Regions from separate parts of the Streptomyces sp. NPDC058812 genome, predicted to be linked through region 2. Evidence: riboswitches for the same ligand, from Rfam matches in the RefSeq annotation. Region 2 holds a riboswitch; each other region holds the start of a gene.

The links. A riboswitch is a leader RNA that binds a small molecule or an ion and turns the genes downstream of it on or off. The one in region 2 is predicted to bind cyclic di-AMP.
Region 1: another riboswitch for cyclic di-AMP. It lies ahead of ACFW48_RS31040 (M23 family metallopeptidase); the one in region 2 lies ahead of ACFW48_RS10815 (transglycosylase SLT domain-containing protein).
Region 3: another riboswitch for cyclic di-AMP. It lies ahead of ACFW48_RS33255 (peptidoglycan DD-metalloendopeptidase family protein); the one in region 2 lies ahead of ACFW48_RS10815 (transglycosylase SLT domain-containing protein).
Region 4: another riboswitch for cyclic di-AMP. It lies ahead of ACFW48_RS07285 (transglycosylase family protein); the one in region 2 lies ahead of ACFW48_RS10815 (transglycosylase SLT domain-containing protein).

The regions. Positions count from the first base shown of each region.
Region 1 is NZ_JBHYOB010000019.1:140,611-145,915, reverse strand. It holds gene ACFW48_RS31040 (M23 family metallopeptidase) at 1-971, opposite strand, end outside; cyclic di-AMP (ydaO/yuaA leader) riboswitch at 983-1,140, opposite strand; gene ACFW48_RS31035 (PP2C family protein-serine/threonine phosphatase) at 1,395-2,594, opposite strand; tRNA gene ACFW48_RS31030 (tRNA-Met) at 2,771-2,844, opposite strand; partial or broken gene ACFW48_RS31025 (dihydrofolate reductase family protein) at 2,909-4,030, opposite strand; gene ACFW48_RS31020 (DEAD/DEAH box helicase) at 4,089-5,305, opposite strand, start outside.
Region 2 is NZ_JBHYOB010000004.1:268,857-274,161, reverse strand. It holds gene ACFW48_RS10820 (HAD family hydrolase) at 1-426, shown strand, start outside; gene ACFW48_RS10815 (transglycosylase SLT domain-containing protein) at 485-985, opposite strand; cyclic di-AMP (ydaO/yuaA leader) riboswitch at 991-1,158, opposite strand; gene ACFW48_RS10810 (polyprenyl synthetase family protein) at 1,849-2,859, shown strand; gene ACFW48_RS10805 (outer membrane lipoprotein carrier protein LolA) at 3,094-4,341, shown strand; gene ACFW48_RS10800 (ABC transporter ATP-binding protein) at 4,399-5,305, shown strand, end outside.
Region 3 is NZ_JBHYOB010000022.1:126,291-131,595, reverse strand. It holds gene ACFW48_RS33270 (helix-turn-helix domain-containing protein) at 1-501, shown strand, start outside; gene ACFW48_RS33265 (DUF6126 family protein) at 498-620, shown strand; gene ACFW48_RS33260 (tyrosine-protein phosphatase) at 630-1,427, opposite strand; cyclic di-AMP (ydaO/yuaA leader) riboswitch at 1,850-2,007, shown strand; gene ACFW48_RS33255 (peptidoglycan DD-metalloendopeptidase family protein) at 2,012-2,983, shown strand; gene ACFW48_RS33250 (SGNH/GDSL hydrolase family protein) at 3,188-3,973, shown strand; gene ACFW48_RS33245 (TetR/AcrR family transcriptional regulator) at 4,306-4,926, opposite strand; gene ACFW48_RS33240 (carboxymuconolactone decarboxylase family protein) at 4,986-5,305, opposite strand, start outside.
Region 4 is NZ_JBHYOB010000003.1:83,715-89,019, forward strand. It holds gene ACFW48_RS07265 (exopolyphosphatase) at 1-552, opposite strand, end outside; gene ACFW48_RS07270 (DUF501 domain-containing protein) at 549-1,091, opposite strand; gene divIC (cell division protein DivIC) at 1,200-1,682, opposite strand; gene eno (phosphopyruvate hydratase) at 1,784-3,064, opposite strand; gene ACFW48_RS07285 (transglycosylase family protein) at 3,322-4,047, opposite strand; cyclic di-AMP (ydaO/yuaA leader) riboswitch at 4,051-4,217, opposite strand; gene ACFW48_RS07290 (transglycosylase family protein) at 4,399-5,305, opposite strand, start outside.

The DNA.
Region 1 (5,305 bases), on a different contig from region 2:
TGGACCTCCATGTGGAGGTGGGCGCCGGTGACGTTGCCGGTGGCGCCGACGCGGCCGATGACGTCACCGGTGGTGACCTCCTGGCCGACGCTGACGCTGATGGAGGACTGGTGGGCGTACCAGATCTCGGTGCCGTCATCGAGGGTGAGCACGGTCTTGTAGCCGTACGACCCGTCCCAGCCGGCCGACGTGATCGTGCCGCTGTGCACCGCCTTGAGCAGCGTGCCCGTGGGGGCGGCGAAGTCGAGGCCGGTGTGGTAGCCGGAGGACCAGTAGGCGCCGGCCTGGCCGAAGCTGGAGGAGATGGTGTACGAGGAGGTCGGCAGCGTGTACTGCTTGGCCAGCTTCGCGAGCCGCTCGGCCTCGGCCTTCTTCGCGGCCTCCTCCTCCGCCTTCTTCTTGGCGGCGGCGGCCTTGGCCTCGGCCTCCTTCTCCGCCTTGGCGGCAGCTTCCGCGGCCTTCTTCTCGGCGGCGGCCGCGGCTTCGGCGGCGGCCTTGGTCTCGACCTGGGCCTGCTGCTGCTCGGCCTGCGCCATGATCCGGGCCCGCAGCGTCTCACCGGCGTCGGGGTCGCTCTCCGAAGAGGTCTCGGCGGCGACCGTGCCGATGCCGCTGAGCGGGGTGGCGGAACCCTCCGGCTGCGGCTTCTCCTCGTCGGAGATCAGCGAGCCGACGTTCGGCAGGTCCGGCATGGAGATCGACACCGGCGGCTTGCCGGTCTGCGCGCTGGCCATGCCGCCCGCGCCGACCGCGGCTATGACACCGACGCCGAGGACGGTGGAGCTGCGGGCGAGTCCGCCGCGCTGCTTGGCGACGCGGTGCCGGCCGCGTACGGGGCGGATGGAGTCCGCGGTGGGATTCCACTCCTCCCAGGGGCCCTCTTCGGTGCGGTAGCCGTCGTATCCGAAGGTGTCGGTGTCGTGCCCGCTGGGCACGAACGGGGCCTCGGGGGCAGGCCGGTTGGACGCCACGTGGGCGTACTCCTTTCCTTCCTTTCGCCTACCGGGTTAGCTGACGGGTTCGGAGCAGGAAGGTCTCCTACGCGCGTATACCCGCCGTGTCTGGCACGGCGTCATACGCCCGATTCACCCCAATGTGGTGGTTCCCCGGTTCCCTTGCGGGATTCGGCGCGTGCGCACGGAGCCGCCTTCTGTGACGGCTGGGACGACCGCGCTGCGTTATCGAACGTTAATAGACGCGGGGCTCGGATTCCAAGCCGTTCCTCTTGATCATTAACGGATCCGGCCCGGACGTACGCCTCACGAACGGCAAAAACCGGGCGAGTTGACCGCCCTTCAGTATTCCCTGCTCCACCACGAATTTCTGATGGTGTATCAGTTGTTATGCGCAGGGCGGTCGGTCCGTCACGTCCGGTGATGTTGATCAAGGGTCGATCAGGGTCGTCGTACGGCGAGCAGCGCCATGTCGTCGGCCATGCCGCCCCCGGAGTGCCGGCGTACGTCCTCGGCGAGGGTGTCGAGCAGCTCCGTCGGATGCCGGAACACGCGGCCGGCCAGCCGCACGTGCGGTTCGTAGAACTCGCCCCGCCCGTCCCGCGCTTCCGACAGTCCGTCGGTGTACAGCAGCAGCGTGGCCCCACCGGGGAAGTCGGCCTCCTCCGCGCGGTCGGGCCACACACCCAGCTCGCCCATGCCGAGCGGCAGCGCCGACTCCCGGGCGGGCAGCGGGCGCAGGGTGCCGTCGGCGTACAGCAGCAGGGGCGGCGGATGGCCGCGGTTGACGATGCGGACGATCCCGTCGCCGTGCGGGAGTTCGGCGAGTACGGCGGTGGTGAACCCTTCGAAGGCGTCCAGTCCGTCGCGCCGGGTGCCCTCGCGCGCCAGCGCCCGCTCCAGCCGCTGCGCCACCGCCTCCAGCGTCGCCTCCTGCTCGGCGGCCTCCCGGAAGGCGCCGATCACGACGGCGACGGCGGCCACCGCGCCCATGCCCTTGCCGCGCACGTCCCCGACGATGAGCCGGATGCCGCGCGCACTGTCCTGCACCGCGTACAGATCGCCGCCGATGAAGGCGTCGGCCTGCGCGGCCTCGTAGCAGGCGGCGATCTCGAAACCGCCGATCCGCTCGGCGGGCTCGGGCAGCACGGCGCGCTGGGCGGCCTCGGCGATCTCGCGGACGGAGACGAGGCGCTCGCCCGTGCGGCGGACGAAGCCGTTCACGAGGACGGCGAGCACGGCGACCGTCGCGATGGTGATCAGCTCGGTGAGGGAGTCGACGTAGTGGATGACGTCCTTGCTCAGCTGCAGCCCGATGACGGCGGCGACCACGGCGAGACCGGTGAGCACCGTGCCGCGCCGTGAGTAGATCGGGGCGGCGACCAGGGGCGCGGCCGTGTAGAGGGGGCCTGCGGTGAAGTATCTCGGGGTGAAGATGTCGTACAGGACGGCGGCGACGATCAGCAGCACGGGGAGCAGGCGCACGAAGGCCCGCCCGTACGAGGTCCGCCGCGGCGGCCCTGCGGCCGGCGGCACGCGTTCCGGTCCGTCGCCGAGGCCGGGGTCGGGCACGGGATCGCCGGGGAGCCGACCGCCGGCCCGGGCGTACGCTCCCTCGTCCTCCAGGTCACCTGGCCGCACCACTCGTCTCCCGCCACCCCGCACGTCCGCGCCGCTTGCCGTCCCGTCCTCCAGGTTTCCCGGAGCGGGGGCGGTGGGCGAGTCCGTGAGGGCCGATCGGGTGACCGGGTTTCGCGCATTCGTCGCAAACACACCGAAGGCCGGAATCCTCATGGATTCCGGCCTTCGGCCTTGAGTAGCGGGGACAGGATTTGAACCTGCGACCTCTGGGTTATGAGCCCAGCGAGCTACCGAGCTGCTCCACCCCGCGCCGTTGTGTCTCTACTGTACGTCATCCCGGGGGTGGAATGCACATCCGTATCTCCCTGCTCCTCCAGGTGGCGGTTCGGCGCCTTCGCCCGCTCCTCGTACTCAGGCAGTACGACGACGGCGGCGCCCCCGGCGGCGAGCACTCCGCTGCCGTCCGCCCCCGGCACGAAGGTGTCCGGCTCCCGCCAGGCCGTGACCACGCGCCGTACCCCGGCGTCGAGGATCAGCCAGGCGCAGGGCGCGGGCCGGGAGGCGCGGCGGGCGCACGGCTCCAGGCTGCTGTACACGGTGGCGCTCGCGAGCCGCGGGTCGGCGGGGTCGGCCTTCGCGAGCGCCGCCTCCTCGGCGTGCACGACGGCGTCACCGCCCTCCCGTGAGTGCCCCCGCGCCAGCTCGCTCCCGTCGGCGGCGACCACGACCGCCCCCACGCTGAACGCCGTCCCGGACGGCGGGCACAGCTCGGCAAGCTCGCAGGCGAGCGCCAGCCAGTGCCGGTCGGCGGCGGTGACGCGGTCGCCGGTGCCGGGGGCGGTGGGCAGGTACCGCGTCAGCACCACGTCCTCGATGCGCCGCGACTCCACCAGCCGCAGCCGCCCGCCCTGGTAGGCGCCGGGCCCGAAGAGGCGGGGTGCGTCCGGGTCCCCGACGAACAGCGGCGCGAGGACGAGCTGGAGTTCGTCGGCGAGTTCCTGCTGGAGCAACTGGGTGTGGACGGTCCCCCCGCCCTCGACCATGAGCCGCCGTACGCCCCGCCGGTCGTGCAGGTACTCCAGGCCCGCGTGCCAGTCGAGTGCGGGACCGAGCGGCACGACGTCGGCGCCGATCTCCAGCGCGCGGGCCCGCCGGGCCCCCTCGTCCGTGGTGAGGAGCACCTTCTCGCCTCCCGTGTGCCAGAACGGCGCCGCCGGGTCCAGCTCGCCGGTGGCGCTGACCGTCACCTTGAGCGGGTACTCCGCCTTCCCGGCCGCGACCCGGGCCGCCCGCCGCTCGGCGGAGTTCACCAGCAGCCGAGGGTTGTCGGCCCGGATCGTGCCGGCGCCGACGAGGATCGCGTCGACGGAGGCCCGCACCTCGTCGACGCGGTCGAAGTCGGCCGGCGAAGACAGCAGGAGCCGGTCGGGGCCTGTGTCGTCCAGGTAGCCGTCGAGGGAGACGGCGGCGGAGAGGAGGACGTAGGGGAGGGGCATCAGGCGGCACTCCGGTATGCGGGGCGGGCGGATGGACTGGGGGGACGGTGGAGGACCGCTACGTGCCCGTGAGACGGACGAACCGCACCGGCTCCGCCAGGACCTCGCCGGCATGGGGCACGTCCGCGGTACGCGCGGCGAGCGTCGCCACCGCGAGCCGGGCCGGCAGTGCCTCCGCGAACTTCAGGCCGCGCACGGCCCGCTCGTCCACCTCGGGCAGGCACAGCCTCGAGGGGACTTGGGCGACGGCAGCGCGCCAGCTTGCGGGGGTGACGTCCTCCCGGAGCGGGACCCACTGGTCGTTGGCCCGCCGATGCGGCACGACGACGGCTGACAGGGACGCGGCGAGGGTGGCGTTGGCCCGGTGGCCCGCCCAGGTCCACCAGCGAATGTCGCCGTCGGTGTGCCGGGTGACGAGAGTTCCGCCGGGGTGGACGGTGTGCAGGTGCCTGTCGCGGGCCTCGGCGAGTCTGGCGGCCGCGCGGGGCGTCAGCCGGACCGGCGGGTCCTCCCCGAGCAGGACGTCGCGGGCGGCACGGGTGAGGTGGAAGGAACGGACGCGGACGGTCGCGAATCCGCTCCACCGCGCGCGTCCGCCCTCGTCGGCCGGTTCCACGAAGCAGCGCTTGCGGTTCCAGTCGATGTAGGTGACCAGCCAGTTGCGCCCCGCGAGCAGCAGCTTGCGTGGGCCCTCGACGTGCTCGGTGAGCAGATCCGGGTCGGTGCGTCCGATCTCGGTGCGGCCGTGGAACACGGTGAACTCGGGTGGGGCCGTGAAGACCGCTGTCAGGTCCATGAAGTGCCGGTAGCCGTAGCGGCGTTCCGCTTCCGGTCCGACGAACAGCAGTCCGCCGTCCTCGTCGAGGTACCCCTGCTCCACGAGGTGACGTACGACGGGTGCGGCGCCCGGCCCGAAGGGCCCCATGCCGTTCCACCATTCCTGCCACAGGTTCCCTCCGACCCGCTGTTCCTGCAGGCAGAGCGCCAGGAGTTGCTGGGCGACCAGGTGGCGTGGCTCGGGAGGGGCGACGACCGGCTCCACCCATCCGCGGGACCACTGGAGCAGCAGTGCCGCGGCGGAGAGCAGCCCTTCACCGTCCAGGGCCAGGAAGAGGCAGTTGCGTGTCGTGCCGGGGCGTCGGCCGGTGCGGCCGAGGCGTTGCAGGAAGGAGGCGACGGAAGAGGGTGCGTCGAGCTGGATGACACGGTCCAGGTCTCCCACGTCGATCCCGAGTTCCAGGGTGCTGGTGGACACGATCACGCAGTCCCGTTCCT
Region 2 (5,305 bases):
CCTCACCCGACGCTGCCCGCGGTGCGGGTCGAGCGGCGCGACGAGCTGTGGAGCGCGCCGATCAGCAAGGTGCTGCTGCGCCATCCCGAGCTGTCCGACGACGAGTTGGCGGCGACGGCGCGCGCGGTGGTCGGTTCCCTCGCCACGGTCACGATGTCGGGGCCGGGGACGGTGGAGCTCCAGCCGTGCGGCATCACCAAGGCCACCGGCCTGGCGCTGGCCGCCGAGCGCCTGGGCCTGAGCCGGCGGCGGACGATCGCCTTCGGGGACATGCCCAACGACATCCCCATGTTCGACTGGGCGGCCCACGGTGTCGCCATGGCGGGCGCCCACCCCGAACTCAAGGCGGTGGCCGACGAGGTCACCCTGACGAACGAGGACGACGGCGTGGCCGTCGTCCTCGAACGGATCTTCAGAGCCTCGTAGTACGGCGCAGAGCCCCGTGCTACGGCGCAGAGCCCCGTGCTACGGCTCAGAGTGCGACTCAGTACGCGCCGAAGACGTTGTCCATCGAGCCGTACCGGTCGGCCGCGTAGTTGCAGGCGGCGGTGATGTTGGCGACCGGGTCGTACGGGTCCCAGGAGGTGCCGGGCACGTGGTACGCCTGGAAGGTCGGGTCGATCACCTGGAGCAGGCCCTTGGACGGGGTGCCGTTGATGGCGTTGATGTCCCAGTTGTTGATGGCGAGCGGGTTGCCGGACGACTCCCGCATGATGTTGCGGTGGATGCCCTCGTACGACCCGGGGATGCCGTGCTGGGCCATGACGTCGAGCGACTCCCGGATCCAGCCGTCGAGGTTGTCCGGGTACGTCGTCGCCGCGGTGGAGGCGGTCGCGGCGGCCGTGGTGGCGGCCGGGGTGGCCGCGGAGGCGCTGGTGGCCCCGATGAGCGGCAGGGCGAGCACGGCGGCGCCGGTGCCGGCCACGGCGAGCTTCCGGGCGAGGCGGGCGGTGCGGGCGTGACGGTTCTGACCGTTGGCAGACATGCTTGAGTCCCTCTCCTTACGCCTGCGAGGTGAGCTGTCGGGTTCGGGCGGGGAGGTGCCCGGCCGGGCCCTGACGGGCACGGCTTCACCCCGAGCCGCTCCGGTGGTGACCGGTGCGGCGACTTACCTGGGTCCCCCGCTCCTGCCTGCGAGTTTGTTGGCGGATGACTGTGCGTCCGGGCGGTGGCAGGATTCGGCGTCCGCCCGACAGGCCGGGAACGTATGCGAGAGCACATGTCCGAAACAAGTGCAGGAATCACCCAACGCGCCTGTTGACCTTGGTCTGAGGTGTTTGAGGCGCTTGATCCTTTGCGGCTGCCAAGGCTCAACTGGCTTGCGGGGCAAAGGGAGGGCACAGTCGGCGGCAGGGTTGCCTACAGGTGGGGTGAAGTGAGCCAACTCACTGGCCTCAACAAGGATGGCAAATCGGGCATTAGGGCCAACTTGGAGTCAATCGGCCGCAGGTGTGGAGGGCTTCGGGTCTCGACCGGTGGCCGGGTGGGCCCGCCGCCGCGCGTGTGCTCGTCTCCGGCCCCGTCCTGGCCGGTGTTTCCGCGCGTCGTGCGGGCATCCGTTCGGGACGGGATCGGGTGACCCGAGCGGGTGACGTATTCGGAGTGCGGGCCGTTGGGAGGGGTGATGTGATCTTCGGTGGCGGGATCCGGCCCCTGGTGATGGCGATCAATATCTGCTCATATCACCTGATCAAAAACATACCGTGCATGATCCGATACCGACCGGCCTGTAACGGTGGGCGCTAGCGGTGATCGAAAGGTGACCGGATACGCTGACTTGAGTGGTGGCAGCGACCTATCGACAAACCAGGTAATCGCCAGTAGACACCAGCAGACAGGAGACCCCTCGTGACCGTCGTCGGGCCGTTCGGGCTGAGCGTGCGGGACCAGGCTCTGGAAGCCGATGTCCAGGCCGGATTGGTCGCGGTCGAGGAAGGGTTGCTTGAGGCAACCAAAAGCGAGGTTCCGTTCATCACGGAGGCCGCCCAGCATCTGGTGCGGGCCGGCGGTAAGCGTTTCCGGCCACTGCTGGTGATGCTCTCCGCTCAGTTCGGCGACCGCTACGCCCCCGGGATCGTGCCCTCGGCCGTCGTCGTGGAGCTGACCCACCTCGCCACCCTGTACCACGACGACGTGATGGACGAGGCCGCCGTACGGCGCGGCGTGCCCAGCGCCAACACCCGCTGGGACAACTCGGTCGCGGTCCTCACCGGCGACTTCCTGTTCGCCCGCGCCTCGCAGATCCTCGCCGACCTCGGTCCCGAGGCGGTCCGCGTGCAGGCCCTGGCGTTCGAGCGGCTCGTCACCGGCCAGATCCTGGAGACGGCGGGCCCGCAGGACGGCCGGGACCCGGTCGACCACTACCTGGACGTGCTGGGCGGCAAGACGGGCTCGCTGGTGGCGGTCTCCTGTCGGTTCGGCGCGATGATGTCCGGCGCCGACGAGACGGTCGTGGACGTGCTCACCCAGTACGGCGAGCGACTCGGCGTCGCCTTCCAGCTCGCGGACGACGTCCTGGACATCGCCTCCGACTCCCACGAGTCGGGGAAGACGCCCGGGACCGACCTGCGTGAGGGCATCCCCACCCTCCCGGTGCTGCGGCTGCGCGAGCGGGCGGCCCGGCTGGGGCTCGCCGAGGACATCGCCCTGTGCGAGCTGCTGGACTCCGACCTGAGCGACGACGCGCGGCACGCGGAGGCGCTGCGGCTGCTGCGCGCCCACCCCGCGCTGGAGCAGGCGCGGCGGGACACCGTGCGGTACGCCAAGGACGCCCGGGCGGCGCTGGCCCCGCTCAAGGAGTGCGAGGCGAAGTCCGCGCTGGTGGAACTGTGCGACGCCGTGGTGCACCGGGCCGGCTGAGCGCCCGGCCGCGTACCCGCCCCCTACGGGCCGGGGGAGTCGCGACCCCTCCGTGTCATCCCGCAGGAGTAGGCGGAGTTGAGCCCGCGGTCTGACGATTCCGCTTGGCCGATTTGGTCAGATGGACACCACGGAAACACCAATCCTCACCGATTCGGGTGAGAATGGCGGCTCACGGGTGAACGAGCGCGAGGTCGTGAGACAGCCGCCGCCGACGACGGAGGTAGGGCACACATGGCACCGATCGATTCCGACGACAACACGACCGCCGGGGAGGACGAGGGGCTGCGCGCCGGACGGCGCAGGGCCGCGCGGTACGTCGTCCCGGTCGCGGTGATGGGAGTGGCGGCCGCGACGATCGGGCTCGTCCCCGCGCTCGCCGACTCCGGGGACCCCGACCTTCCGAAGGTCACGGCGGAGCAGCTCATAGAGAAGATCGCCAAGTCGGACGTCGAGCAGTTGTCCGGCACGGTCAAGATCAGCACCGATCTGGGTCTGCCGGACCTCGGCGGCCTGGAGAGCGGCCTGATGTCCGGTATGTCCGGCGGCCCGGGTTCGGGCGGGGACGAGGACGGCTCCGCCGCCGACCCGTCGGCCAAGCTCACCGAGCTGGTGTCCGGTACCCACACGCTGCGGGTCGCCGCCGACGGCCCCGACCGGCAGAAGCTGTCGCTGCTGGAGAACGCCGCCGAGTACAGCCTGATCCACGACGGCAAGGACGTCTGGGGCTACGACAGCAAGTCCAACGAGGTCTACCACTCCACCACGTCCGGCAGCGCCGAGCAGCCGGAGAAGGAGGTGCCGGCCACCCCGAAGGACTTCGCCGACCAGGCCCTCAAGGCGGTCGACGACACCACGTCCGTGACCGTCGACGGCACCGCGCAGGTGGCCGGCCGGGACGCGTACCGACTGGTGATCAAGCCCAAGCAGGACGGTTCCACGGTCGGCGCCATCAGCGTCGCGGTGGACGCCGAGACCGGCATGCCGCTGAAGTTCACGCTGACCCCGTCGAGCGGCGGCGCCGCCGTCGTGGACGCGGGCTTCACCAAGGTCAGCTTCGCGAAGCCGGACGCGTCGACGTTCGACTTCACCCCGCCCAAGGGTGCGAAGGTCACCGAGGCCGACGAGGCGGCCAAGGCGCCGGAGCACGGGCGGAAGGCCGAGGGCGACCTCGCCAAGGAGCTGGACGGCCTGAAGGGGACGGACGGCCTCAAGGGGACGGACGGTCTGAAGGTCATCGGCGAGGGCTGGAATTCGATCGCCACCTTCGACACCGGCGGCCAGGGCCTGCCCACGGCCTCCGCGGGCGGTGACCTCGGCGGCTTCCTCGGCTCCTTCGGCGACCAGGTCAAGGGCGACTTCGGCTCCGGCACGGTCTTCAAGACCCGCCTGGTCAACGCCCTGATCACGGACGACGGCAAGGTCTACGCCGGTGCGGTCACCAAGGGCGCGCTGGTGAAGGCGGCCGACGCGGCCCAGTAGGCGCCGGCACGGAAGCCGTTGTCCGCACGGAGCAGTAGGGACGAAGTGAGGGAGCCGATGGCCGAACCGTCCGCCACGGAAGCGGGGAGCCCGGACCAGGGGGACGGCGCGGACGACGCCGTCATCGCCACCCGGGCGCTCACCAAGCGCTACCGCGGTGGACAGCTCGCCGTCGACGGTCTGGATCTGACCGTCCCGGCGGGCAGCGTCTTCGGCTTCCTCGGCCCCAACGGCTCCGGCAAGACCACCACCATCCGCATGCTGATGGGCCTGATCGAGCCCACCTCGGGCACGGCCCGGGTCCTGGGCCGGCCCATGCCGCGCGCGGCCCGCACCGTACTGCCCCAGGTCGGCGCCCTCATCGAGGGCCCCGCCCTGTACGGCTTCCTCTCCGGACGCGAGAACCTCCTGCGCTACGACGCCGCCGACCCGGCCGCCGACCCGCGCACCCGGCGGGAGCGCGTCGCGGCGGCGCTGGACCGGGTGGGCCTCGCGGCCGCCGCCGGCAAGAAGGCGAAGGCGTACTCGCTCGGCATGAAGCAGCGCCTCGGGCTCGCCGCGGCGCTGCTCCAGCCGCGCCGCCTGCTCGTCCTGGACGAGCCGACCAACGGGCTCGACCCCCAGGGCATGCGCGAGATCCGCGCGCTCGTGCGCGAACTCGCCTCCGACGGCACCACCGTCTTCCTCTCCTCCCACCTGCTGGACGAGATCGAGCAGGTATGCACGCACGCCGCCGTGATGGCCCAGGGGCGGCTGATCAGCCAGGGCGCGGTCGCCGACCTGGCGGCCGGGGCGCGCGGCCGGCTGGTGGTGACCACGCCGGACGCGGGGGAGGCGGCCAGGGTGCTGAAGGAGCAGGGGGCCGGGGACGTGGTCGTCGCCGAGGACCGGGTGACGGCGGAGCCACCGGACCGCGACCTCGCCGACCTGAACGCCGCCCTGGTCACGGCCGGTGTCCGCGTCC
Region 3 (5,305 bases), on a different contig from region 2:
TCCCGCCTGGAGACCGGGCAGCGCCAGCCCTCGCTGCCGATGCTGCTCTCCCTCGCCCGTGTCTACGGTACGACCGTCTCGGAGCTGCTCGGCGAGACGGCCGCGGACCGGGACGCCGTCGTGCGTGCCGACGCCATGGAGCCGACGTTCGCGGGCGGCTGGACGTACTGGCAGGCCGGCGGGGCCGGGCGTGGGATGCAGGCCCTGCGGGTCCATGTGCCGCACGGCTCACAGGGTGACATCGTGCGGGTGCATCCCGGTGAGGAGTGGCTGCACGTCCTGCGCGGCCGGCTGCGTCTGCGCCTCGGGGACACCGTGCACCGGCTCGGTCCGGGTGACAGCGCGCACTTCGACTCGCTGACTCCGCACCGGATCGCCGCTCAGGACGCCGACGGGGTCGAGCTGCTGTTCGTCCACACCCTGCTGCAGAGTCCGACGGCGGCGCTGTGCCTGGGACCGGCCGGCACGCCGGCCCACCCCACCCCTGGAGAGACGCGATGAACCTGCAGGAGAAGTTCCCACGCGCCCTGTGGGTGCGGCTCTTCGTCTACCTCATCGTGGGGCACGTCTTCGCGGCCTTCGTCTACCTGCTCTTCGAGGTGGGCACCAACGGCCGGTGAGCGGGTGGCTCAGTCCAGCATCCGCTCGCGCAGCCGCTCCCGGGTCTCCGGCGTGATCCGCAGGCCCTTCTCCAGGTAGGCGTCGACCCCGCCCCAGGTCTCCTCGACGGTCTCGAAGGCCGCCGCCAGATACTCGGCGCGCGCGTCGAAGAGGGGGCTGAGCAGCTCCATGACCTCGGGGGAGTAGGCGGAGGCGGCGGAGCTGCTGCGGCGCACCTTGTAGCGGCGGTGCGTGGCGTTGGACTTCAGGTAGTCGTCGATGACGGCCTCGCGCTCGACGCCCAGGGCGAGCAGCGTGATCGCGATCGACAGGCCCGCGCGGTCCTTGCCGGCCGCGCAGTGCATCAGGGCGGGGACGCTGTCCTCGGCGAGCGCGTGCAGCACCCGGGAGTGCTCCGCCGTGCGCTCCTTGATGATCATGCGGTAGGAGTCGATCATCCGGTTGGCGGCCTTGCCGTCCGCCAGGATCTCGCGCAGCTGGTCGAGGTCGCCGTCGCGGACCATCTTCCAGAACTCGGCACCGTCGGCCGGATCGCTCAGCGGCAGGTTCACATTGCGCACGCCGGGCAGCTCGACGTCCGGGCCCTCGAGCTTCTGGTCGGCCGCGTTGCGGAAGTCGAAGATGGTGTGCAGGCCCAGCGAGGCCAGGAACGCGGCGTCCTCCCCGGTGGCGTGCGCCAGGTGGCCGCTGCGGAACAGCACCCCTTGTCGCACCCGCCGCCCGTCCACGGTCGGCAGCCCGCCCACGTCACGGAAGTTACGCACACCGGCCAGCTCGGGTTCGGTCGACGGGACCTGCTGCGTCACGGGGACTCCTCCCACTCCGCCCCGCCGGCGCTGCTCGCCGACGGGCACCACTCGAAGATACGGCACGGTCCGGGGGCGTCGGCTGCGCAGCCGCCCGACTGCGCCACATCTGGACCGTCTGTCCGAATTGTTGCCTTCCTTCCAACTAGCGCCGGAATGAAAGGGGCTGGAGAGGCGGCGCGTGAGCAGCGTCATATCCGTGACCGTGCGTTGCTCGTCATGTTCACGTAATTCGGCCGGTTTTCAAGGCTGTTTACGCGAAAGGGCACTGCGCGAATCGACGGAGGGTGACCGGTGTTCCCGTAAAGGATCAATCGGAACACCTGTCAATGGAACCCCTCGCTTGTCCCCGCGCGTCTTGGTCCCTTACGTTCACCACCGATCCGGACGGACGCCTAATCCTGCCGCCGACCGGAGCCCGCACTCATCCACCACCCGTACACGGCAGGAGCGGGGGACCCACAGGTACAACTGCCTGTTCCGGTTCCCGGAACGGCTTGGGGTAAAGCCGCGTCTCGGCGCGGCCGGGCATCTCCAGCTCGCACCCGACAGCTCACCTCGTAGGCGCCGGAGAGGAATTCACCATGCCCGCGAAGGGTAAGCACCGCCGTACCAGGGCCATGCGCCTGACCCGCACCATCGCCGTCGCCGGAACCGGTGGCGCCGCGCTCGCGCTCCCGCTGCTGGGTGCCGCCGGCGCCCACGCCGCTCCCGCGCAGTCCGTTTCCGAGCAGGCCGTGCAGTCCATACCGACGACGGCGAAGAAGGCCGCCGGCAGCGGCACCGAGAAGAACGCGGACTCGCGGACGTACACCGTCAAGAGCGGTGACTACCTCTCGAAGATCGCCGACGAGCAGGACGTCGACGGCGGCTGGAAGAAGCTGTACTCGGACAACCGCGACGCCGTCGGCTCGGACCCGTCGCTGATCCACCCCGGCCTGAAGCTCTCGGTCGGCGAGCAGGCCGCGAAGTCGTCGGCCCCCTCCTCCTCCGCCGAGTCGGAGAAGCCGGCCGAGAAGCCCGCCGCGCCGAAGAAGTCGTCCTCCGAGAAGTCCGAGTCGGCCGAGAAGCCGTCGGACGCCGCGAAGACCTCGTCCTCGGACTCCTCCGACTCCTCGAACGCGAGCGCCCAGTCCGCCGGCACCACCAGCGGCTTCACCTCGCCCGTGCCCGGCGGCGCCGTCGGCACCCCGTACCACCAGACCGGCAGCATGTGGTCCAGCGGCTACCACACCGGCACGGACTTCGTCGTCCCGACCGGCACCTCGCTCAAGGCCGTCGGCGCGGGCACCGTCGTCTCCGCCGGCTGGGGCGGCGCGTACGGCAACCAGGTCGTCATCCAGCTCGCCGACGGCCACTACGCCCAGTACGCCCACCTGTCCTCGCTCTCCGTCTCCGCCGGGCAGTCCGTGACGGCGGGTCAGCAGGTCGGCCTCTCGGGTGCCACCGGCAACGTGACCGGTCCGCACCTGCACTTCGAGATCCGCACCACGCCGGACTACGGCTCGGACGTGGACCCGATCGCGTACCTGCGCTCGCACGGCGTCTCTCTCTGACGACGGCTTGGGCGCAGCCTCCGCGCCACCGAAGGCCGGACCCCGATCCCCGGGTCCGGCCTTCGGCGTATTCCGGAATTGACGAACACTTTAGGCGTGGTCTTTCTCACCGCCCGTCAACCCTTTCCTACGGTCGCGTAGGTCACATTCCAAGGTGAATCATGGGCCGATGTGGCAGACGATTCGAAGAGTGACAGCAGAGAAGTGATCGGGTCGTACGTGGCGGTGGGGGACAGCTTCACCGAGGGCGTCGGTGACCCAGGCCCCGACGGGGCGTTCGTCGGCTGGGCGGACCGGTTGGCCGTACTGCTCGCGGACCGGCGCCCCGAGGGCGACTTCAGGTACACGAACCTCGCCGTGCGCGGCAGGCTGCTCGACCAGATCGTGGCGGAGCAGGTCCCGCGGGTCGTCGAACTCGCGCCGGACCTGGTCTCGTTCGCGGCGGGCGGCAACGACATCATCCGCCCCGGCACCGACCCGGACGAGGTGGCCGAGCGGTTCGAGCGCGCCGTGGCCGCGCTGACCGCGGCGGCCGGCACCGTCCTGGTGACGACCGGCTTCGACACCCGTGGGGTGCCCGTCCTCAAGCATCTGCGCGGCAAGATCGCGACCTACAACGGGCACGTCCGTGCCGTCGCCGACCGCTACGGCTGCCCCGTGCTCGACCTGTGGTCGCTCCGGAGCGTCCAGGACCGCAGGGCATGGGACGCCGACCGGCTGCACCTGTCGCCGGAGGGCCACACACGCGTGGCGCTGCGGGCGGGCCAGGCCCTCGGCCTGCGTGTCCCTGCCGACCCGGACCAGCCCTGGCCGCCGCTGCCGCCCCGCGGCACCCTGCACGTCAGGCGCGACGACGTGCAGTGGGCGCGCGAGTACCTGGTGCCGTGGATCGGACGCCGGCTGCGAGGCGAGTCGTCGGGCGACCACGTGATCGCCAAGGGGGCGCTGTCGCCGGACGACATCAAGGTGCGGATCGCGGCGGTGGCCTGACGGCGGCGTACGGGGTGCGGGCGTGCGGGGTGCGGGCGTGCGGGGTGCGGGCGTGCGGGGTGCGGTTTGCGGCGGACGATCGCGGGGCCGCTTCGCCGCTTCGCCGCTTCGCCGCTTCGTCGGTTCGCGCGGGCGGACGTGGGCCGGGTGGGCGGGCCCGGTCGTCGGTGGAACGGTGTTCGAGGGGTCGGCCGGTCGTGCTGTGGACGCGGGGCGGGGCGAGCCCGGTCGTCGGCGGAACGGTGGCCGAGGGGTCGGCCCGTCCCGCTGTGGACGCCGGGGCGGGGGTGTCCGTCCGCGGCGAGGTGCCGCCGGTCCGCGCGAGGCCGCGGCTAACGGCGTGGTGTCGTCAACGCCTCGCGTTCCAGGCCGAGTTCGCGAGCCAGGGCCTCGTCCGTCCACTCCTGGGCCCGGGCCTGGGACACCGCACCCGGGTAGGACGTCAGCTGCACGGCCAGCCCGTCGAGCAGGGCGGTCAGACGCAGCGCCGCGCCGTCGGGCTCCGGGCACGTGAACTCCCCGGCGGCCACGCCCTCGGCGATGACCTCGGCGATCGCCGCCTTCCACTGACGGTCCAGTTCCCGCGTGACCTCCCGCAGCGCGGGCTCGCGCAACGCCACCGCCCAGCCCTCGATCCACAGCCGCCAGCCCTTGGCCTGCCCGGTCGGGGCGTACCAGCGCACGGCCGCCCGCAGCCGGCGCAATGCCGACGTACGGCGGCCGAGCAGCTTGCGCAGACGGGAGAGATCGTCCTCGGCGGCGTACGTGAACGCCGCGGCGACGAGCTTCTCCTTGGTGGAGAAGTGGTAGAGCACCAGCGCGTTGCTGACACCCAGCGCGGCGGCCACGTCGGCGATCCGCAACGCCGCCACACCCCGCGCGGATATCTGCTCGATCGCCGCGCGCAGCAACTCCTCGCGCCGCTCCGCGACACCCAACCGGACTCTCACCACGCCCGTCACCCTATACACGCACCCGGACATGCGGCGACGGCCGCTACGGGCCCGGTCGCTCAGTCCGTCGTCGCGGTGACCGGGCCGGTGCGCTCCGTGCCGGGCAGGTCGCAGGAGTCCTTGAAACCCTGGCTGGTGAGGTCGAGCGCCGCGTTGATGCGGGAGCGCAGGTTCTCGACGGCGACCATGGCCGTCAGCTCCACGAAGGCGGGCTCGCCCAGCCGGGCCCGCAGCCGCTCGGCGAGGTCGTCGCCGACGGTGGGCGGCGTCGCCGTCACCGCCTCGGCGTACTCCATGACGTCCCGCTCCAGCGGCGTGTAGGCGTCGCTCTCCCGCCACACCGGAACGTCGTGGAGCTTGCGCCGGTCCATGCCGCGCT
Region 4 (5,305 bases), on a different contig from region 2:
GGTGGGCGGGTCGGTCACCGCGCCGGCGTTCATGAGGTGCCGCTCGGTCATCCGCACACAGCCGACGTCCACCGAGCGGGCCGCGCGCACGTGGTCGTCCCCGACGACGAACTCGGTCGAGCCGCCGCCGATGTCGACGACCAGGTAGGGCTTGTCGAGGTGGTCGCGGCCGGCCAGCTCCTTGGTGGCGCCGGTGAAGGAGAACTCCGCCTCCTGGTCGCCCGAGATGACCTCCGGCTCCACGCCGAGGATGTCCAGCACCCCGCGCACGAAGTCGTCCCGGTTCTCCGCGTCCCGGGAGGCGGAGGTCGCCACGAAGCGCAGTCGCTTCGCGCCGTGCTCCTTGATGACCTCGGCGTACTCGCGGCAGGCGGCGAAGGTCCGCTCCAGCGCCTCGGGCGCCAGCCGCCCGGTCCGGTCGACGCCCTGACCGAGCCGCACGATGGTCATGCGGCGGTCGAGGTCGGTCAGCTCACCGGTCTCGGGGGCGGCGTCGGCGACGAGCAGCCGGATGGAGTTCGTACCGCAGTCGACGGCGGCGACACGGGTCACTTGCCGTCCTCCTCGTCAGGGGTCTCGGCGAGCGTCACGCACGGCCCTTTGCGCCACCACTCGGGCAGCATCGCGATCGCCTCGTCGCCCAGCGGATTGACGCCGGGACCGGCCGCCAGCGAGTGGGCGACCAGCACGTGCAGGCACTTGACCCGGTCCGGCATGCCGCCCGCGCTCGGGAAGCCGGTCAGCTCCTCGATCTCGTCGCGGCGCCGGACGTAGTCCTCGTGCGCGGCGCGGTAGGCGGCGGCCAGCTCCGGGTCGGTGGCCAGGCGCTCGGTCATCTCCTTCATCACGCCGTTCGCCTCCAGCGTGCCGATCGCGGAGGCCGCCTTCGGGCACGTCAGGTAGTACAGCGTGGGGAAGGGCGTGCCGTCGGGCAGCCGGGGCGCCGTCTCCACGACGTCCGGCTGTCCGCACGGACAGCGGTGCGCGATGGCGCGCAGGCCGCGCGGGGGGCGCCCGAGCTGCTGCTTGAAGGCCTCGACGTCCGCGTCGGTGGGCTCGGTGCGCGGGGTGGTCGGCGGGGGAGTCTGCATGACTGTCTTCTGCTGGTCTTCCTGTTGAGTCACTGCCGGAGCGGTCGGTTCACTGCGGGGTGGCCGGTTCGCGGCCGGCGCGGTCGGTTCACGGCCGGCGCGGGCGGTTCACGGCCGGCGGGCGGCGGCGTCGGCCTTGTCGACCCCGTCCCAGACGTTCCGGTACCAGGGACGGTCGGCGGCGCCGCCCTCGGCGCGGGCCTGCTCGGCCGCGTCCGGGTCGACGACGACGAACCCCGTCTCCCCCGGCATCACGTAGTGCAGCCGCAACCGGATCTGCTGCTCGGCGTAGGCGTCGTCCTGCCAGCGTGCCTTGAGGTCGCGCAGGTCCTCGACCCGGTCGCGGGTCTCCTGCTGCTCCCGTTGGAGGTCGGCGATCTCGGCGCGCTGGGCGACGTACTGCCGTATCGGGTAGGCGAGCGCCACGACTAGCGAGCAGAGCACCATCGCGAGCAGCGCGGCCCGGCCGGTCAGCCGGGAGCGGCGGGCCTGGCGCTTGGTCTGCGAGCGGTAGACCCGGGCCGCGGTCTGTTCCCCGATGATCCGGATCCTGGTCGCGGTGGAGAAACGGTCCCGGTCCTTCACCGCCATGTCTGTCCCCGCCTTAAGTCCACACGTGCGTACGTCCCCGCACACGGTACGGGACCGAGTACGGGGACGTACGTACGACGCTGCCTACCGGGGGGTGGTGCTCAGCCCTTGAAGCGCGGGAAGGCACTGCGGCCGGCGTACACCGCGGCGTCGTCGAGGATCTCCTCGATGCGCAGCAGCTGGTTGTACTTGGCGACGCGCTCGGAGCGGGCCGGGGCGCCGGTCTTGATCTGGCCGCAGTTGGTGGCGACGGCCAGGTCGGCGATGGTGACGTCCTCGGTCTCGCCGGAGCGGTGGGACATCATGCACTTGAAGCCGTTGCGCTGGGCCAGCTCCACGGCGTCCAGGGTCTCGGTCAGCGAACCGATCTGGTTGACCTTGACCAGGAGCGCGTTGGCGGCGTTCTCGTCGATGCCGCGGGCCAGGCGCTCCGGGTTGGTGACGAACAGGTCGTCGCCGACGATCTGCACCTTGTCGCCGAGCTTGTCGGTGAGGACCTTCCAGCCGTCCCAGTCGTCCTCGAACAGCGGGTCCTCGATGGAGACCAGCGGGTACGCCTCGACCAGCTCGGCGTAGTACTCGGTCATCTCGGCGGCGGAGCGGGTCTTGCCCTCGAAGGTGTAGGAGCCGTCCTTGTAGAACTCGGACGCGGCGACGTCGAGCGCGAGGGCGATCTGCTCGCCGGGGGTGTAGCCGGCTTCCTTGATGGCTTCGAGGATGAGGTCGAGGGCCTCGCGGTTGGAGCCGAGGTTCGGGGCGAAGCCGCCCTCGTCGCCGAGGCCGGTGGCCAGGCCCTTGTTCTTCAGGACCTTCTTCAGCGTGTGGTAGACCTCGGCGCCCCAGCGCAGGGCCTCGGAGAAGGACTCCGCGCCGATCGGGGCGATCATGAACTCCTGGATGTCCACGTTCGAGTCGGCGTGCGACCCGCCGTTCAGGATGTTCATCATCGGCACCGGCAGCAGGTGCGCGTTCGGGCCGCCCAGGTAGCGGAAGAGCGGCAGGTCGCTGGCCTCGGAGGCGGCGTGGGCGACGGCGAGCGAGACGCCGAGGATGGCGTTGGCGCCCAGCGAGCCCTTGTTGTCGGTGGCGTCCAGGTCGAACATGGCCTGGTCGATCAGGCGCTGCTCGGTGGCGTCGTAGCCGACCAGCTCCGGGCCGATCTGCTCGATGACGGCGAGGACGGCCTTCTCGACACCCTTGCCCAGGTAACGGCCCGCATCGCCGTCACGGAGTTCGATGGCCTCGAAGGCACCGGTGGAGGCGCCGGACGGGACGGCGGCACGACCCGTGCTGCCGTCGTCGAGGCCGACCTCGACCTCGACCGTGGGGTTGCCTCGGGAGTCCAGGATTTCCCGGGCTACGACGACGTCGATGGACGGCACGAGCATCTCCTTCTTCAATGTGACGCTTCGGTGTGACGCGCGGGTCCGAGGACCGCGGCGGCTCTGCGGGTCCGAGCCTAACCGGCTCCGGGCGATCGGCCAGCCGATCGCCCACCCGGTGGACAGAACCGAGAGTAAAATGTTTCCGAACGGAACAAAGACGTTTCCGAAAACCCGTTCGGAACGGGGCGTGAAAAAACCCGCCCCGGTGCGTACGGGGGAACACGCACCGGGACGGGAGCAGGGAGGGCCGCTGCCTACTTCAGGTGCAGCTGCTGGCCCGGGTAGATCAGGTCGGCGTCGTCGACGATGTCGTCGTTCAGCTTGAACACCTTCGCCCAGCCGCCCTTGACGTCGTGCTCCTCGGCGATCGAGCTGAGGGTGTCGCCCTTGACGACCTTGTACTCGCCGTCACCCTTCTCGACCTTCTTGCCGGTCGGGGTGGTGACGGTCTTCTTCTCGGCCGGCTTCTCGGCCTTCGGCTCGGCGGCCGGGCGCTCGTCGGAGCGGGAGGCCTTCTGCTCGGTGGAGCGGTCGGCGGTGGAGCCGCTGCTCTCGCTCTGCGAGGAGCCGCTGTCCTGGCTCTCGCCGGAGCCGCCACCGGTGTACGCGGCGCTCGACAGGCCGGTGCCGCAGACCGGCCAGGCACCCTTGCCCTGACCCGCGAGCACCTTCTCGGCGATCTCGATCTGCTGCGCCTTGCTGGCCTGGTCGGCGGTGGCGGCGTACTGCGTGCCCCCGTAGCCGGCCCAGGTGGAGGCGGAGAACTGCAGACCGCCGTAGTAACCGTTGCCGGTGTTGATGGACCAGTTGCCGCCGGACTCGCACTGGGCGACGGCGTCCCACTCGGACGCGGTGGCGGCGGAGGCGTTGCCGGCCGCCATCAGCGGGGCGGCGACGGCGGCACCGGTGACGCCGGCGACGGCGATGACACGGGTGGCCTTGGACGGGCGGCGGTGCTTGCCCTTGCCGGAAAACAGCATGGTTGATCCCCTCACCGACGCCTGCGAGGTGAGCTGTCGGGTTCGGGCCGGTTGAGTTGCCCGGCCGGGTTCCTCACGGAACTCGGCTCCACCCCTAGCCGCTCCGGCTCAACTGCCCGGTGCGGCACTTACCTTGGGTCCCCCGCTCCTGCCTTCGGCGCTTGCGCGACGACTGTTCCCGGACGGCCGCTGGCAGGATTCGGCGTTGCGGCAGCCGGGGCCCGCGATGGCGAGCGGTCATGACCGTAGACCCGCGCTCCGCGGATTTTCAAAGACGATCACGGCTTCTGAGACCTATCTCTCACGTGATCCAAAACGGACATACAGTCTCGAACCGTGAGCGAACTGGCCCTACTTTTCGCCCGATTCGCCCGTGACCGTGAGCGTCTGACCGGGCAGGATGTGGTCCGGGTCGGTGCCGACGACCCCCTTGTTGCCGACGTAGAGCGAGCGCCACCCGCCGTCGAGGTCAAGGGAGTCGGCGATGCCCCAGAGACTGTCGCCGGACCGGACGGTGTACGAGCCGTCCGCGACCCCTCGCGACTCACCCTCACCGCGCGAGGCGTGCCGCCCCGACGACTCCGCCGCGCGGCCGTTCGCCGCGCCTTCGTCGGCACTGTCGCCGCGATGTTTGCCCGCGCCGGAGTCCCCGGTGTCGGTGAGCGCCGAATCCCCGCCACTCTGACCCGCCTTGTCCGTTTCGCCGGTCTCCGGAGGGGCCGTGGGCGAAGCGTCGGCACCCTGGGAGCCGGCGCTCTCCGTGGGCTCGGATTCAGGGGACGTGTCGGACTTGGTCGAATCGTCCCCGCCGCCCGACGTGGCGTCAGGGGTGGGGGGCGAAGACGACGAAGGGGACGAAGAGGGCGTGTCGGAGGTGGGTTCCGGCGACTCGGTCGTGCCGGACGCGTCGGGGGCGTCCGACACCTCCGGGGCTTCCGGCTCCTCCGACGTACCGTCACCCGACGAACCGGTTCCGCTGTCCGTGGACGCCGGGCCGTTGCCCATGCCGGCGAGCAGGGCACAGGTCGGCCAGGCGGCGATGCCCTGGTCCGCGTGCATCTTCTCGGCGACTCTTATCTGCTGGGAGCGACTGGCCTGGTCGGCGCTCGGCGCGTACTCCAGGCCGCCGTACTGCTCCCAGGCGTCCTGGGAGAGCTGCAGGCCGCCGTAGTAGCCGTTGCCGCTGTTCTGGCTCCAGGCGCCGCCGGTCTCGCACTCGGCGACACGGTCCCAGTTCGCCCCGTCGGCCGCGTGGGCG